One region of the Azospirillum sp. UENF 312511 genome, then DNA from elsewhere that is predicted to be linked to it. Evidence: riboswitches for the same ligand, from Rfam matches in the RefSeq annotation. Region 1 holds a riboswitch; each other region holds the start of a gene.
The links. Region 1 has a riboswitch for thiamine pyrophosphate ahead of ACWPN7_RS00840 (LuxE/PaaK family acyltransferase). Riboswitches for the same ligand answer to the same signal wherever they lie in the genome.
Positions count from the first base shown of each region.

Region 2: another riboswitch for thiamine pyrophosphate. It lies ahead of thiO (glycine oxidase ThiO); the one in region 1 lies ahead of ACWPN7_RS00840 (LuxE/PaaK family acyltransferase).
Region 3: another riboswitch for thiamine pyrophosphate. It lies ahead of thiC (phosphomethylpyrimidine synthase ThiC); the one in region 1 lies ahead of ACWPN7_RS00840 (LuxE/PaaK family acyltransferase).
Region 4: another riboswitch for thiamine pyrophosphate. It lies ahead of ACWPN7_RS13040 (ABC transporter substrate-binding protein); the one in region 1 lies ahead of ACWPN7_RS00840 (LuxE/PaaK family acyltransferase).

Region 1 covers NZ_JBSNCG010000001.1:170,065-174,270, forward strand. Annotated here, with positions in the region: gene ACWPN7_RS00835 (acyl-CoA reductase) at 1-1,021, opposite strand, end outside; gene ACWPN7_RS00840 (LuxE/PaaK family acyltransferase) at 1,006-2,097, opposite strand; TPP riboswitch at 2,174-2,303, opposite strand; gene ACWPN7_RS00845 (class I SAM-dependent methyltransferase) at 2,536-3,111, opposite strand; gene ACWPN7_RS00850 (acetylornithine deacetylase/succinyl-diaminopimelate desuccinylase family protein) at 3,157-4,206, opposite strand, start outside.
Region 2 covers NZ_JBSNCG010000002.1:396,355-400,560, reverse strand. Annotated here, with positions in the region: gene ACWPN7_RS10235 (PaaI family thioesterase) at 1-6, opposite strand, end outside; gene ACWPN7_RS10230 (thiazole synthase) at 57-827, opposite strand; gene thiS (sulfur carrier protein ThiS) at 874-1,083, opposite strand; gene thiO (glycine oxidase ThiO) at 1,080-2,249, opposite strand; TPP riboswitch at 2,241-2,344, opposite strand; gene mgtE (magnesium transporter) at 2,391-3,830, opposite strand; gene ACWPN7_RS10210 (STAS domain-containing protein) at 4,128-4,206, shown strand, end outside.
Region 3 covers NZ_JBSNCG010000003.1:84,607-88,812, forward strand. Annotated here, with positions in the region: gene thiC (phosphomethylpyrimidine synthase ThiC) at 1-1,684, opposite strand, end outside; TPP riboswitch at 1,801-1,913, opposite strand; gene ACWPN7_RS11725 (hypothetical protein) at 2,118-2,306, shown strand; gene oxlT (oxalate/formate MFS antiporter) at 2,378-3,640, opposite strand; gene ACWPN7_RS11735 (MFS transporter) at 4,094-4,206, opposite strand, start outside.
Region 4 covers NZ_JBSNCG010000003.1:351,227-355,432, forward strand. Annotated here, with positions in the region: gene ACWPN7_RS13035 (branched-chain amino acid ABC transporter permease) at 1-839, opposite strand, end outside; gene ACWPN7_RS13040 (ABC transporter substrate-binding protein) at 847-2,001, opposite strand; TPP riboswitch at 2,071-2,168, opposite strand; gene ACWPN7_RS13045 (STAS domain-containing protein) at 2,330-2,707, shown strand; gene ACWPN7_RS13050 (DMT family transporter) at 2,712-3,608, opposite strand; gene ACWPN7_RS13055 (phytoene desaturase family protein) at 3,839-4,206, shown strand, end outside.

The DNA.
Region 1 (4,206 bases):
CGCCCATCGACAGGGGACGGCGCGGGAACTTGCTGCCCAGCGCGTCCAGCTCGTGCGCCAGATAGCCGGCGAATTCGCGCGGCGACACCCGCCCGCCGCGCTCCACGAAAAAAGTCTGGGGCGAGTAGCAGCCCTGCTGGTCGTAGCGCGCCACGTCGTAGGCCGCCTGCCGCGCCACCGCCCCCGCCTTCCCGGCGTCGAGCGCGGAGCGGGCGACCATGCCGAAGCTGATCTTGTGGCCGTAGGGCAGGAAGCGCGCGGTGATCGGCACCCGCGCCCGGATGGCCTCCAGCGCGTCGTTGCCGCCATAGGCGACCACCGTGTCGGCGCGGCCCAGCCACGCGCGCTCCGCCGCTTCGTCGCCGCCCTTCCACCAGACGATGGCGATGCAGTCGGCCAGCTCCGGGTCGATCTCCGCCAGGATCTGCGCGAACCAGCCGGCGAACAGCGGCTCGGCGCTCGGCAGCTTGCCGACCGTGCCGGCCTTGACCAGCAGGCCGGAGATCAGGCTCCACAGCGGCAGGCCCGGCACGTTGCCCGCCCAGACATGCAGCAGCAGTTCCGGCCCGAAGGCGTGGGCGAAGCCGCCCTTGGGCATCGGCTGGAAATCGTCGAGCACCGCCGGGTTGGCGAAATCCTCGGTGATGAACTTCCGCAGCTCCGGCCCGCGGAAGGTTTTCAGATAGCCGGTCAGACCCAGCCGGACCATCTCGGCGTCGTAGCCGGTGACCAGCGGCAGCAGACGTTCCGCCTTCTGCCGCCAGGGATTGTCGCGGTTGAGCAGCCGGGCGACGGCGCGGTCGATGGTGGCGGCGATTTCCGCGACGGTGCGGTGTCTCAGATAGGTCCGCGCGTTCGTCCGCACCCGCGTTGCCAATTCAGCGACCTGTGCCTCGCTCAGCACCGGCACCGCCACGTCGAGCGTCTCGGCACCGCGCCGGAAGGTCAGCGTCCGCCAGTCCACCGCGTCGGCGGACAACCCCGGCAGATGCCCGGCGCGCTCCATCAAGCCAACGGCCATGGGGCCCGCGCCGCTTTGAGGAAGTCCTCGACCGCCATGGAGCAGCCCTTGGCATCCGCCCCGTCCGCCCGGCCGAGAAGCTGGAAGCCGCCGTCCACCTCCACCCCCGCATCCTCGGTCAGGATGGCCGAGGCGCAGTTGAAATGGGCCAGATCGTGATGGACCAGAACGCCGACGCTGCCGTGCGGCACCTCCTGCCCGGTCAGCGGGTTGATGACCCGGCTGCGGATCCAGTGCGGGCCGGACTTCACCGACGGGCAGGCCTCGTTGCCGTCGTCGTAGAACTGGGTGCTCAGCTCGGTCATGCCGTACATGTTGATGCACAGCCGGCGCGGCACGCCGAAGGTGGCGGACAGGCGGCCGTAGAACTCCTCCGCCGCCATCTCGCGCGACTGGCCCTTGAAGCCGCCGGTGTCGAGGATGCGGCTGCCCGCCGGCAGGGCGAAGCTCCGCCCCCGCTCGGCCAGCGCGTCCATCAGATGCACGACGCTGAAGCTCGCCCCCAGCAGGGCGTAGGGTTCACCGGTCGCCTCGGCGCGGGACAGCGCGTCGATGGCCCCGTCCACGTCCAGCCCGGCGTCGGAGACGAAATAGCGGCTCTCCGCGGTCCCGAATTCGCTTTTCGCCAGCGCCAGATAATGGGCGAGCGAGGAGTTGGGCATCGCCTGCTCGGTCGGGAACAGGATGCCCATGCGCAGCCGTTCAAAGTCACCCATGAAGCGGCGGCGGAAATTGACGGTCATCGAGCGGTCGTAGACCGCCAGCGTCGGATGGTGGCTCTTGCCGCGCACGCCCTTGGTGGTGCCGCTGGTCATGAAGACGTGCGGGCACTCCTCCGGCGGGCGTCCGCTCAGCGTCAGGTCCTTGAAGGCGCTGATCGGCACGGCGGGCACGTCGCGCCAGCTCTTCACCGTGCGCAGGGTGCGCGCCCGCTGGGTGGCGAAGCGGCGGTAGGGGGCGTTGGTCTCGAACTGGTGGGCGAAGACGGCCAGCGCCATGCGGTTGAACGCCTCTTCGTCCGCCTCTCCGGCGGCGATGAAGGCCAGCAGCTCTTCGACAAGTCGGGCTTCGGTCACGTCCGGACACACCTTTTGCAGCGCCAACAAACTGTTGCCGGGACAAGCGGTGTCTGGATGGAATGGGGGTACGCCGTGCCGCCCTTCAGTCCCGTCCCTACGCCGGTATGACCCGGATCAGGTTCGATGGGTCACCGCGTTGTCCGGATGAAAGCGCCGGACCGGCGGAGTCTCAGCCTCCTAGCGAGGCCCCCCAGGGAACACTTTGCAAGCTAAGGGACCGGCCCCCGCCCGTCAAGGAGGTCGGGTTCGAGGGTAGGGTGATCGCATTTGAAATCCCCTCTCCCCTCCGGGGAGAGGGTTAGGGTGAGGGGGTTGCGCTTGTGCCGGACGAACCGCCTTGCGCAACCCCCTCACCGGCCCTACGGGCCACCCTCTCCCCAGGGGGAGAGGGCTATGAAAGTCAAATGCGATTGCCCTGGTTCAGGGAGGTCGGGTTCAGGCGGCGGCCTTCACCACCTCCAAGACCATGGCGATCTCGTCGATGACGTTGTTCTGGCTCTCCATCGCCTCCATCACCTCCTGGTTCGTGACTTCTCCGGACGCCAGCTTGTGGTGCCAGCGCGGAGTCGGGGCGTAGGTGATCGACAGCGTACGGAAATCGACGTTCAGATGCATGGCCAGCCGGGTGTTGGGCCAGCCGCGCTCGATGAATTTCCGGTTCTCCTCCATCGAGAACAGGCTCAGCACGTTGGGCGTGATCGGGCGGACGTGGGTCGGGTCGCCGAGATAGCCCTCGCTGCGCGGGTGCGGCACCTTGATGGTGATCCGCGCGCCGTGGCGGCAGACGCGGTACAGCTCCTTCATGATGTTCAGGAAGCCCTCGGTCGTCTGGCCCATATGCTCCAGCGCGTGGATGAGCTGGACGTCGGCGACGCTGCTCTCCTCGAACGGCCAGGGCACGACCTCCAGGTCGGCCACGATGTCCGGCCCAAAGGTGCCGTACTTGTCCACGTTCACGTAACCGGCAAGCCGCGTGTCGCCGCAGCCAAGGTTGAGCTTGAGGTTCGACATCGCGCGCGCTTCCCGCCAGCCGTTGTTGTTGCCACGAACGCGACCCTACACCTCCCGCCGCAACAGCGACAGGGCGGCCATCGCCATCACCTGCGCGGAATGGACCATGTCGTCGATGTCCACATACTCGTCCGGCTGGTGGGCGAGGTCGAGGATGCCGGGGCCGTAGGCGATGCAGTCCTTCAGATGCCCGACCCGCGCGATGTGCTTCTGGTCGTAGGTGCCGGGGGACACCACCTGCGCCGCTGGGCGGCCCAGCACCGTCTCGATGGCCGCCCCCACCGCCCGCACCACCGGCGCGTCGGCGTCGGTCAAGGTGGGCAGGAAGGCCAGCACCTCGCGCAGCTCGTAGTCGAAGCCGGGGCGCTCGCGGCGCAGACCCTCCAGAATGCCGACGATCTCCGCCCGCACCTCCTCCGGGTCCTCCTCGATCAAATAGCGGCGGTCGATGACCATGCGGCAGCGGTCGGGCACCATCGGGCTGGGCAGGCCGCCATGATCCTCCGGCTGGCCGCCGTGGATGGCGTTGATGTTCAGGGTGGACTGCCGCGCCCCTTCCGGGACCACCGGCATGGTCGTGCGCTTGGCGGCCAGCCGGGGAATCAGCTCCGTCTCGATCCGGTGCAGCACGGCGCCCATGTGGCGCACCGCGCAGTTGCCGAGGAAGGGCATGGAGCCGTGGGCGACGCGGCCCTTCGTCTCGATCTCCGCCCACCAGACGCCGCGGTGGCCGATGCACACGCGGTCCACGTTCAGCGGCTCCGGAATGATGACGTGATCGACCCGCGGGCGGGAGAAGTAACCGAGCGTGGCAAGATGCCCGACCCCGCCGTAGCCGCCGGACTCCTCGTCCACCGTGCCGGAGATTTCCAGGGCACCGGGGAAGGGGATGCCCGCCTCCAATATCGCTTCAACGGCGATGATGGAGGCGGCGATCCCGCCCTTCATGTCGCAGGCGCCACGGCCGTAGACGCGCCCATCCTTCACGACGCCATCGAAGGGATCGACCGTCCAGCCTTGGCCGGCGGGCACCACGTCGATGTGGCCGTTGAAATGCACGCAGGGGCCGGGCTCGCGCCCTTCGATGCGGGCGAT
Region 2 (4,206 bases), on a different contig from region 1:
GGGCACGTCTCGGGTCTCTCTGATTGTGTTCGGGCGGCCCTTACCCTGCGCCAGCCTTACGTTCCGATCAAGCCGAGCTGCGGGCTCGACGCCTCCGCGAAGGCCCGTTTCGGCATGCGCCCGGCCAGACGGGCCGCCCGCCCCGCCGCCACCGCGTCGCGCATCGCCGCCGCCATGCGCACCGGATCGCGCGCCTTCGACACCGCAGTGTTCAGCAGGACGGCGGCGCAGCCCAGCTCCATCGCCAGCGCGGCGTCCGACGCCGTGCCGATTCCGGCGTCCAGGACCACCGGCACCGGGCTGCGCGCGCAGATCGTCTCGATGGCGTGCGGGTTGCGGATGCCCAACCCCGAGCCGATGAAGGCGCCCAGCGGCATCACCGCCGCAGCACCCAGATCGGCGAGCTTGCGGCAGGTCACCGGATCGTCGTTGCAGTAGGGCAGAACGGTGAAGCCATCGGCCACCAGCTCCTCCGTCGCGCGCAGCAGCTCCTCGACGTCGGGGTAGAGCAGCTCGCGGTCGCCGATGACCTCCAGCTTGATCCAGTCCACATCCAGCGCCTCGCGGGCGAGCTGCGCAGTCAGCACCGCCTCCTTGGCGGTCAGGCAGCCGGCGGTGTTGGGCAGCAGTCCGGCGCGGTCCCCGATGACGTCGACGAGGCTTTCCGAATAGCCGTCCAGGCTGATGCGGCGGATGGCCAGAGTGACCAGTTCGCTGCCGCTGGCCGCCAGCGCGTCAAGCATGACCTGCTGGTTCGGATAGCCAGCGGTGCCGAGAAACAGGCGCGAGCGGAACTCACGGCCCGCTATGGTGAGCGTGTCGTTCATGGGTGTTTCCTTGAATGTCGGACCCGCGCTCCGGCGGGTGAGAATTTCAGCCGCCCTGCACGGGGCGGATGATCTCCAGGGCGTCGCCCGCGGACAGCGGCGTCTCGTCCCAGCGGCGGGACGGCAGGACGGCGCCGTTGAGGGCGACCGCGACCCCGCGGGTGCCCGCGGCGATTCCCCGCCCGGCCAGCAGGGCGGCGACGGTGGGGGCGGCGAGATCCTCCTCCCGCCCGTTGACGCGGATGCGCGCGCTCATGCCGCGGCTCCTCTGGGCTGGGCGAAGCGGTCGAGCGCGAAGGGGCGGATCACCGGATCAGCCTCCCCGGTCAGGATCAGCCGCGCGATCGAATCCGCGGTGACCGGGGTCAGCAGGATGCCGTTGCGGTGGTGCCCGGTGGCGTAGACCAGCCCCTCCACCTCCGAGAGGCCGAGGATCGGGGCGTCGTCGCGGGTGCCGGGGCGGAAACCGGCCCACGCCTCTTCGATGGGCAGTTCGGCGATACCCGGTAGGGCACGCCACGCCCCTTCCAGCAGGGCGAACTGGCCCCCCGCGGTCAGCCGGTCGTCGAATCCGCGCTCCTCCGTCGTGGCGCCGACCAACAGCCGCCCGTCCAGCCGCGGGATCAGGTAGGTGCCGGGGGTCCACACCACATGGCGCAGCAGCGGCAGGCGGGCGTCCATGCGCAGGCAGAGCATCTGCCCCTTCACCGGACGCACGGGCGGACGCACCGCCGGGGACAGCCCGTCTATCCAGCCCGACCACGCCCCGGCGGCCAGGACCACATGGTCGGCCTCGACCAGCCGGTCACCAACCTGGACGCCAACGGCGCGACCACCACGGACCTCGATGCGGCCGATCTCTGCATACTCGTGCACCACGGCACCAGCCCGCAAAGCAGCGGCGTGCAGGGCGGCGGCGACCTTGCGGTTGTCCACCTGATGGTCGCCGGCGCAGAAGAGCGCGCCGGCCACGCCCGGCTGGAGGTAGGGCTCGCGCCGCCGCACCTCCGCCCCGCTCAACCACTCGACCGGCAGGCCGAGCTTGGTCTGGAAATCGTGCAGGAAGCGCACCTTGGCGGCGTCGTCGGCGTTCAGCGCGATGACCATGGTGCCTTCGTCGCGCAGGTCCACCGCCATGCCGGAGGCGGCCTCCAGCTCCGCCGCGAAGGCGGGCCACAGGTTCTGCGAGGCGCGGGTCAGCGGCAGAAGGCTCTCTTCGCCGGGTTCGGTCTCCACGCAGGCGGCGAGCATGCCGCCCGCGGCGTGGCTGGCGCCCCGGCCGGCAGCGCCACGGTCGAAGACCTCCACCCGGCAGCCGGCGGCGGCCAGCCTCCAGGCGATGGACAGGCCGATCACCCCAGCGCCGACCACGGCGACGGTGGGCTTTGCGGAATCGGAATGAAATAAGGGCGCGGATACCATGCGGCGGCTCCCTTCGCTGGCATTATCCAGACAGGTTCGATGGGTGTGATCTCAGCCGCGCGAGCGCATCCCGCACGGCACCCCAGCCAATGCGCGGATCATCCGGAAGAGAGCCGCCTTTGGCAAGCCCCTTTTCGTTGGTCACAACAACAAAAGCGACGCCAGCCCCAGGAAGGACAGGAATCCGATGACGTCGGTCATGGTGGTCAGGAAGACCGAACTCGCCACCGCCGGATCGACGCCCAGCCGGTCCAGCCCGATGGGAATCAGCACCCCGCACAGCCCGGCGACGAACAGGTTGATGACCATGGCGCAGCCGATCACGAGGCCGATCATCGGCTCGAACCACGTCGCGGCGATGGCCCCCACCAGCGTGGCGAAGACGGCGCCGTTGAGCAGCCCGACCAGAACCTCCTTGCCCACCACGCGGGGCGCGTTGGAGGACGACAACTCGCGCGTCGCCAGGGCGCGCACCGCCACGGTCAGGGTCTGGGTCCCGGCGTTGCCGCCCATCGAGGCGGTGATCGGCATCAGCACCGCCAGCGCCACGATCTGCTCGATGGTCGCCTCGAACAGCGAGATGACGCCCGCCGCCGCGAAGGCGGTGAACAGGTTCAGCCCCAGCCAGGAAATGCGCGAGCGCGAGGTTTCCAGAACCGAGCGGTAGATGGAGGTGTCGCCGACGCCGCCCAGCTTGCCGATGTCGTCCTCGGCCTCCTCGTCGATGATGTGGACCACGTCGTCGACGGTGATGACGCCGATCAGCCGCCCGCCAGCGTCCACCACGGGGGCGGAGACCAGGGCGTATTGGCGGAACAGGTTCGCCACCTCCTCCTGGTCCATGGTGGCGGGGATGGTGTCCACCTCCCCCGTCACCAGATCGGCGATGCGGACCGACCGCTTCTGGCGCAGCAGGCGCGACAGCGGCACCGCCCCGACCACCCGGTGCATCGGATCGACGACGAAGATGTCGTAGAAATCCTCCGGCAGCTCGTCGGTGGCGGCGCGGACATAGTCAATGGTCTTGCCCACCGTCCAGAACTGCGGCACCGCCACCAGATCGCGCTGCATCAGGCGGCCGGCGGTGTACTCGTCGTAGGTCAGGTTCTCCTGGACCAGCGCGCGGTCGGCGGCCGGCAGATTCTCCAAAACCTCGCGCCGGGTGTCCTCGTCCAGATCCTCGATGACGTCGACGGCGTCGTCGGTGTCCAGCTCCGCGACGGCGGCGGCCAGTTCCTTCGGCTCGAACAGCTCGACGATCTCCTCGCGGAGATCTGGGTTGAGGTAGCTCAGCACCTCGCCGTCGAAGTCGGGGCGCAGGACGCCGATCAGCGACTCCCGGTCATCGTGGCCCAGCTGCTCGATCAGGTCGGCGATGTCGGCGGGATGAAGCGTGTCCAGCTCGGCCCGCAGCTCGTCGCGCCGTCCGGCGTGCAGCCGTTCGACGACCTCCTCGACGAACTCGGGCTCCACACCATAGGCGCGCTCCTCCTCGCCGTCCTCGCGGGGCGGGTCGGGGCGTTCGGCCGGGTGCGGCACATCGTCCTGGATACGATCCGGTTCCTGGCGGTCGGTGTGCATGGCGGCACCCTCCCTTCACGATGGCAATGCGGCGTGACGGCATGGTCCTGCGATCGGCCGACCATGGCGCACCGGCGTTTGCGGGTTGGTGGGGAGCCCTTGCGGGTTCCCGCCGGGGCGCCCACCGAATATAGGTGTGCCGCCCTTTTGTCCAGCCCGGCGGGCCGGCTCGGGACCTCCAGCCCTGCGCGCAATTGCTTGCGTAGGCTTCACAATTCGTGCACCCATAATGCGCGCGGGGCTTTTCACCTCGCGCAGCCCGAGAAGAACCGACACCACCGGCCAGCGGATGTGACGATGGAGTACGCCTACACCGACATCGACGGTCAGGAGGGGATCATGCTGTCGGGGCGTTTCACCTACGACGACAGCCGCA
Region 3 (4,206 bases), on a different contig from region 1:
CCTTCGCCCCCTCCGCCGGAAGGGTCTGGTCGTGGAAGCGCTCTGCCGTCTCGGGGTCCAGCGACAGATGGAACTGGTCGCGCCAGCGGAACTCGAAGCGGGCGCGCGACAGGGCGTCGTCGCGTTCCTGGGCGCCGGGATGGCCCTTGGCGAGGTCGGCGGCGTGGGCGGCGATCTTGTAGGTGACCACGCCCACCTTGACGTCGTCGCGGTCCGGCAGCCCCAGATGCTCCTTGGGCGTGACATAGCAGAGCATCGCCGTGCCGAACCAGCCGATCATGGCGGCTCCGATGGCGCTGGTGATGTGGTCGTAGCCCGGCGCGATGTCGGTGGTCAGCGGCCCGAGCGTGTAGAAGGGCGCCTCGCCGCACAGCGCCAGCTGCTTGTCGACGTTGGCCTTGATCTTGTGCATGGGCACATGGCCCGGCCCCTCGATCATCACCTGCACGTCGTGCTTCCAGGCGATCTTGGTCAGTTCGCCCAGCGTCTCCAGCTCGGCGAACTGGGCGGCGTCGTTGGCGTCGGCGATGGAGCCGGGGCGCAGCCCGTCACCCAGCGAGAAGGCGACGTCGTACGCCTTCATGATCTCGCAGATCTCCTCGAACCGCTCGTAGAGGAAGCTCTCGCGGTGGTGGGACAGGCACCATTTCGCCATGATCGAGCCGCCGCGCGACACGATGCCCGTGGTGCGCTTGGCGGTCAGCGGGATGTGCGCCAGACGGATGCCGGCGTGGATGGTGAAATAGTCCACCCCCTGCTCCGCCTGCTCGATCAGCGTGTCGCGGAAGATCTCCCAGGTCAGGTCCTCGGCCTTGCCGCCGACCTTCTCCAGCGCCTGGTAGATCGGCACGGTGCCGATCGGAACAGGGCTGTTGCGCAGGATCCATTCGCGGGTGGTGTGGATGTTGCGGCCGGTGGACAGGTCCATCACGGTGTCGGCGCCCCAGCGGATCGACCAGACCATCTTGTCGACCTCCTCCCCCACCGAGGACGCGACGGCGGAGTTGCCGATGTTCGCGTTGATCTTGGTGAGGAAGTTGCGGCCGATGATCATCGGCTCCGATTCGGGGTGGTTGATGTTGGACGGGATGATCGCCCGCCCGCGCGCCACCTCGTCGCGGACGAACTCCGGGGTCACATGGTCGGGGATGGAGGCGCCGAAGTCGTCACCATCCCGCGCCGCCGCCTCGGCCAGCCGCTGGCGGCCCAGATTCTCGCGAACGGCGATGTATTCCATCTCCGGCGTGACGATGCCGGCTCGGGCATAGGCCATCTGCGTGACCGCCCGGCCCGGCTTGCCGCGCAGCGGACGGCGCCCGGCGCGGTCGAAGACGGGCACGGCGCGCGTCTCGCCGACGCGCAGCCCGTCGTCCTCCGGACGGACCTCGCGGCCCTCATAGGCCTCGACGTCGCCGCGGGCCTCGATCCAGGAGCGGCGCAGTTCGGCCAAGCCGCGGCGGATGTCGGTCTGCACGGCGGGATCGCTGTAGGGGCCGGAGGTGTCGTAGACGCGCACCGGTGGCTCGCCGCCGCCGACATGGATGTCGCGCATCGCCACGCGCAGGTCGGGGAAGCGCTCCCCGGCCACATGGACCTTGCTGGACGACGGCAGCGGGCCGGTCGTCACCGAGAAATGGTCGGACGGCGCGGCCTTCTGGGAAGCGGGGGGAAGAGTGTCGGGCATCTGCTGTGGATCTCCATCGCACATAGGATCGTTGGAGACCCGGGTGTGACGGAGCGGCAGAACGGACGACCGGAGCGGTCCCCATGGAGGGGTGCGCAATGGGGATGCGCGTGACCATGGCCCGTTTGTTCCTGTCCCTACGCCGGTACGACCCGGATCAGGTTCAAAGGGTTCGGCGCCTTACGGCATCATCTCAGCCCCGTGCTATGGGGCTCCCCTTGGAACGTCGCCATGCTGAACCATCCGCCCCACCCACGTCAACGCTATTCAAGGCGCGATTCACGGCGAATCCCACCCGATCAATACAATTGGCGCGATTCTGGTATCCATTATCTGGTATACAAAATCCTATTGCGCAGCCTGAGCCGGCCCCCTATGCTGCATCACAACAACAAGAAGCAACGCCCCCTCCCGAGTGCCCGGAGCCTGTCCCATGCTCGAATCCCAGATGATCGCCTTCGTCGCCCTGGCCGGCCTGATGGGCCACGGCCTGACTTTGCTGATGCGGGAGGACGACGAGTGGACTTCCGATCCGCAGGACGAGCAACCGGACGGCCTCTGGTCGTCGGACCGCTTCAACCAGTCCGGCGAGGGCCACAACCGTCCCTTCTTCCTGGAATGAAAGAAGGCCGCCGCGCGGGGTGCGCGCGGCGGCCGTCATTCGAGACAAGAAACTGAAACTTCGCGGGCCAATCAGTGGCCGGGCTGCACCGCCAGCCCACCCGCACCCTGCTGGGCGGCGAGTTCGGCGTTGCGGGCGTGGTGCTTGCGCAGCATGGGCCGCAGGATCGCGATGGCGCAGAAGGCCGCGATGAGGTCCATGGTGGCGCAGATGTAGAGCACGGTCGCCCAGGTGCCGGTGGCTTCCATCAGCAGGTTGCCCAGCGGGACCAGCAGGGCCGCGACGCCCTTGGCGCAGTACAGCACGCCGTAGATCTTCGCCGCATGCTTGGTGCCGAAGGTGTCCGCCGAGGTGGCGCTGAACAGGCTGTACACTTCGCCCCAGGCCAGGAACACCAGACCCGACAGGATCAGGAACATGATCGGGTCGTGGCCGAAGCGGCTGAGCATCAGGATGCCGAGGCCTTCAAAGGTGAAGGCGATGAACATGGTCGCTTCACGGCCGATGTGGTCGGAGACGAAGCCGAACAGCGGACGGGAGATGCCGTTCATCACGCGGTCGAGCATCAGCGCGAAGGGCAGAGCCGCCATGGTGATGCCGAACAGGCTGATCGGGGCTTCCTTCACGCCCAGATCGTGGGCGATCACGCCGAGCTGGGCCACCGCCATCAGACCGCCCGAGACGGTGCAGATGAACATGACCATCATGACCCAGAAGACCGGCGTCTGCAGCGCTTCCTTGAGCGTATAGTCGCGGCGGGACTGCAGGACCTTGGTCGAGGCCTTCACCTGATCCTTCTGCGGGGCGCGCAGGAAGTAGGCGGCGATGAGGATGATCGTGCCCTGCAGCAGGCCGAACCAGAAGAAGGTCGCCTGATAGCCCGAGGAGTGGATCATGTTGGCGATCGGCAGGATCGTCACGGCCGAGCCGGCGCCGTAGCCGCCCGCGGTCAGGCCGACGGCAAGGCCGCGCTTGTCCGGGAACCACTTCAACGCGCTGTTGACGCAGGTGGCGTAGACGCAGCCGACGCCGATGCCGCCGATGGCCGAACCGACATAGAGCATGCCGAGCGAGCCGGCGTAGCTGTCGATGATCCAGGAGAGGCCGGTCATCACGCCGCCGAAGGCGACGATGGCGCGGGGGCCGTAACGGTCGATGAAGTAGCCTTCGATGGGGGTCAGCCAGGTCTGGACGACGACGAAGACGGTGAAGGCGGTCTGGATCGAAGCGCGGGTCCAGCCATGGGTGGCCTGGATTTCCGGCACGAAGAGCGTCCAGGCGTACTGGATGTTGGCCGCGGCGACCATGCAGACGATGCCGACGACGATCTGCATCCAGCGCGCGCCTTCGGAGATGGGCGCCTGCGAGCCGCCGGAACTGTTAAAAGCTGGCCTCTGGGATTCTGTCGATCCAACCATCATTCCCTCCCGTGGGATTGCGACGCTTTGATACCGGGCATGAGGGTCCCCTTGGGCGGGCGAGCGGCGTCCGAGCGAGCGTCCGCATCGCCGCGTCATGGGCGGCCTTGTTCCGTGCCGATGTGAGTCATGGTTCAATGATGAGCTGGAGAGCCGGTCACGCCGTCCCTGCGTTCGTGGCGCTCCAGATACGGCATATGGTATGCCAGAGACATGATTGTTGGCAACACGAACTTTTGGCGTGTTGCCCTTTTCATCCAAAAATTTTTCGGGCTTTCGAAAGCCGGACAATCGAGAGGGTTGGCCCCGCCCTGAGGACGGGACCCGATGGTGCTCAGTGCGGTCGCGGAAAGGAGAGGACGAGCGGCCTCAGGCAGCCGCGGAGGCAGCGCGGGACGAGGCGGTGACAGCGAGCGCCGCTATGGCCGCCGCCAGCGGAATGAAGGACACCCACAGCACCGAATCCCAGCCGAAGGCGGCCA
Region 4 (4,206 bases), on a different contig from region 1:
GCCACCAGGATGACCAGCAGCGTGGCGTAGAGCAGCCCCAGCGCCACCGGATAGGACAGCACCGACGACACCCCCACCTCGAACAGCGCGATCAGCAGCGCGCCGGCCACCGCCCCGGGGACCGAGCCCCAGCCGCCGATGGTCACGGCAATGTAGGCCTTGAGGATCAGGTCGCCGCCCGCCGTCGGCGTGACGAAGTAGCGGTTGGCAAGCAGCAGCCCCGCCGCCCCGGCGAAGGCGGTGCCGAGCGCGAAGGTGATCAGGATCATCGCCGTCACCGGCACGCCGCAGGCCCGCGCCATCTCCGGGTCCTGGGCCGTGGCGCGCAGGCGCCGGCCGAGCTGGGTCCGCCCGAACAGCCATTGCTGCCCGGCGATGAGCAGAGCGGCAACGGCGATGATCGCCAGCGACTGCTCCGCCACCACCAAGCCACCGAGGTCGAGCGTCCCCCCGCTCAGCAGCGGCGGGGCCGCCCGCGGTTCCGGCCCGAACAGGGCGGAGGCGCCGTTCTGCAGGATGATGCCCGCCGCGATCGTGCTGATGAAGACCGCCACCGGTGGGCGGCGCCGCAGCGGCAGATAGGCCGCAGCCGCCAGCAGCAGCCCCAGCCCGGCCATCAGCACCAGCACCACCGGCAGCAGGAGCAGCCCGGGCAGCGGCAGATACCCCGGCAGATGCGGCGCCAGCGCCACGCCGAGCAGCCCGCCGGCCATCACGAGATCGCCCTGCGCGAAATTCACCGCCGCGGTGGCGTTCAGCACCAGCACGAAGCCCAGCGCGACCAGCGCGTAGGCCGCGCCCAGGGCGAGGCCGTTGACGAGAAGCTGCAGGGTGATCAAGGCCCGCTCACTTCACCGCGCCGGTCACCACACCGGTCAGGTTGTCGTAGCGCTTGGCGATCGCCGGCACCCGTGAGGCGCCGTCGTAGCAAACGATCACCGCGGAATGCGCCATGTTGCCCTTGCCGTCCGACCGGTAGGTCATGGCGAGGCCCTGGTGGGTCCCGCCGGACAAAGTCTTGCGCACCGCCTCCGCGCTGTCCGCGCCGCCCTGCACAGCCGCCAGCACCATGCGGATGCCGTCATACTGGCCGAGCGCGAAGGCGTCCGGCTCCGCGTTGAAGGCGGCGCGGTAGGCGGCGGTGAAGGCCTCCACCTCTGGGTTGCCGCCGGAGATCGGCGAGGCCGCCGTCTCGGCGCAGACGCCCTTCAGCTCGGCCGGCTCCAGAAGCGCCGCGGTGCTCGGCTGGTGCATGGCGGAGCCGGCGACGATCGGCACCGCCACCCCGTTGGCTGCCGCCTGCCGGATGAACAGGGCGGTCGGGCCGGAATGCAGGTGCAGCACCAGCACGTCGGGCTTGGCGGCCAGCGCCTTTGTCAGGACCGCCAGCAGATCCTTGGCGGCAGGGTCCACCCCCTCCTCGAACACCGGCTCGACGCCGAGCTTCTTGAAGGCCTGCTCCAGATGGGCCTTGCCGCTCTGCCCGTAGGCCGTCGTCTGGTAGATCACCGCCGGGCGCTTCTTGCCCAACTCCTCCGTCACGTACCGGGCGTGGGCCTCCTTGGTCACGGCGTCGCCGGGGAAGAAGCGGAAGACCCAGGGGTTGCCCTGCTCGGTGATGCTCGCCGTGCCGGAGACCGTGACCAGCGGAATGCCGTAATCCTGGGCCAGCGGCAGCATCGCCAGCATCTGCGTGCCCAGCATGCTGGCCGCCACCGCCGTGACCTTGCCGCCTGCCGCGCGCTCCAGCGCCGTGACCGCAGCCTCCGGCGAGGTGCCGGTGTCGATCACCTCCGACCGCACCGCGACACCCGCGGGCGCGTCCTTCAGCGCCAGGACGGCGCCGTTGCGCTGGCTCGTCCCCTCCAGCGACAGGAAGCCGGTCAACGGCACCAGCACGGGGACCGAGGCCTCGCCCGCCCGCGCCGCGCCGGGCAGGAGCGACGACGAAAAGGCCGCCGTAAAGACCGTTGCCGAGAGGATGGAAAGGAAGCGCCGCATGGATGTGTCTCCTCCTGCCCGGCGAAGAACCGCGCGAGGACGAGGAGGCCAGGGGTGTAGCGGCGGCACAGCCTCGAACGCTTGGCTCCCTTCGCTGGCATGACCCAGATCAGGTTCGATGGGTGTGGTCTCAGCCCGCCTTGCGGCAGGCACCCCAGCCGTTCGTGTGCACAGTGTGAGCCCGGCGCGCGGCTGTCAAGCGGCGGCCCGGCGCCTTTTCACAATTTCGCAACGCAACAGACACCGGAGAGTCGCGCTTCCCGTGGTTCCTTCCGCCGCCCCCGGCCCGCGCCGGACCGTTGCCCCAACCGGAAAGTCGTCACGAAGCATGCGGCCCACCCCGTCGCACAGCACCGTCACCCTGCACCCCTTCGCCACGGCGCAGGGCGGACGCGGGCTGCGCACCGTCCTGTCGGGGCGGATCGACCACGCCGCCCTGCCCGGCCTGACGCCGCTGCTCCGCCGCGTCGCGGACGCGCGGGCAGTGACCCTGTGCGTCGATCTGGGGCGGGTGGAGTTCCTCGATTCCTGCGGCATCGGCATTTTGCTGGCGCTCCGCAATGCGGTGCTCGACCACGGCGGCGCCATCGCCTTCGAAAATCACCCGCCGCGGATCCGGCGCGTGCTGGAACGCAGCCGGATCGTCGCCCTGACGGACTCCCCGCGCATCATTGACGGCGGGCTGGCGCTTCCCGCCGCCGCCTGACCCGTCAGTCGCCGCGGCGCAGCGTTTCCCGATAGAGGATGTAGAGCCCGCTGGCGATGATGATCCCGGCACCGGCCAGCACCGTGGGGGTCGGCACGTCGCCGAAGACCAGGAAGCCGAGCAGGGTCGCCCAGATCATCCCCGTGTATTCGAAGGGCGCCACCACCGCGGCGCGGCCCAGGCGGAAGGCCTGGGTCATCAGCACCTGCGCCGCGCCGCCCAGCGTGCCGACCAGAAGCATCAGCCCCAGGTCGAAGCCGCCCGGCTGCACCCAGTCGGGGATCGCCGCCACGCCGCTTACCACCGTGGTGGTCAGCAGCAGATAGACGACGATGGCCGTGTTGCTTTCCGTCCGCGACAGGCCGCGCACCGCGATCATCGCCAGCGCGTAGAAGAAGGCTGCGGCCACACCGACGAAAATCGGCAGGAGCGGCGCGTCGGCCTCCGGGCGGGCCATCACCACCACGCCACCGAAGCCGACCAGCACCGCCGCCCAACGCCGCCAGCCCACCGGCTCGCCGAGCAGCGGCATGGACAGCGCCGTGATGAACAGCGGCCCGGCGAAGCTCAGCACATAGACCTCGGCCAGCGGCAGATGCTTGAAGGCGTAGAAGAAGCAGCCCATCGACAGCAGCCCGGCCAGCGAACGGAAGACGTGGGCGACCGGGCGCCGTGTGCGCATCCCGCCCCACCCGCTGCGCGCCACCGAGATGCCGCCGACCAGCACCACCGCCACCACCGACCGCGCGAACATGAGCTGCGCCACCGGATAGCCGCTGCTCAAGTATTTGATGAGCGTGTCCATGCCCGCGAACAGGAAGATGGCCAGCACGAAGCAGCCGATGGCACGGCGGGTGTCGTCGCTGGCGGCAGCGGCGGGAAGAGCGGCGGCTTGGGTCATGATTGCACAGTATATGAGCAGCCCGGATGCTGCCCAATGCCGCAACCGCAGGTCTGGCCCGCGCCACATCGCCCGGAGGCCACATTGCCCAGAGAAAGCACCGGCGTTTCACGCTTCGTGAATCGACGTTCGGGCGTTTGGCGAAGCGGCCCCGGCCTTTCGCGGATCGGCGCTGGCCCCGTCCGGTGCCTCGGACAGTCTGGCGGGCGTCACCACCGCAAGGGTCCGCCATGCCGACCGTAGCCTCGCTCACCGCCACACTCGCCACCAAGGTGAAAGCCGCCGCCTGCCGTTTCCTGCCGGAGCGGGTCATTGCCCCGATCCTTGCCCGCCGTCTGGCCGAGCGCGAGCCCCACCCCTGGCCCGCGCCCGCCGTCCTTGGGCAAAAGGACGGTGTCGTCGTGGTGGGCGCCGGCATCGGCGGGCTGACCGCGGCGGCCCTGCTGGCGGAGGCAGGGGTCCGCGTCACCGTCCTGGAAGCGCACGACCGCCCGGGCGGCTATTGCTCCTCCTGGGAGCGCAAGGTCCGGCTGCGCGACGGGACGGTCGGGCGTTTCATCTTCGATGCCGGGGTGCACGACGTCAGCGGCACCCGTCC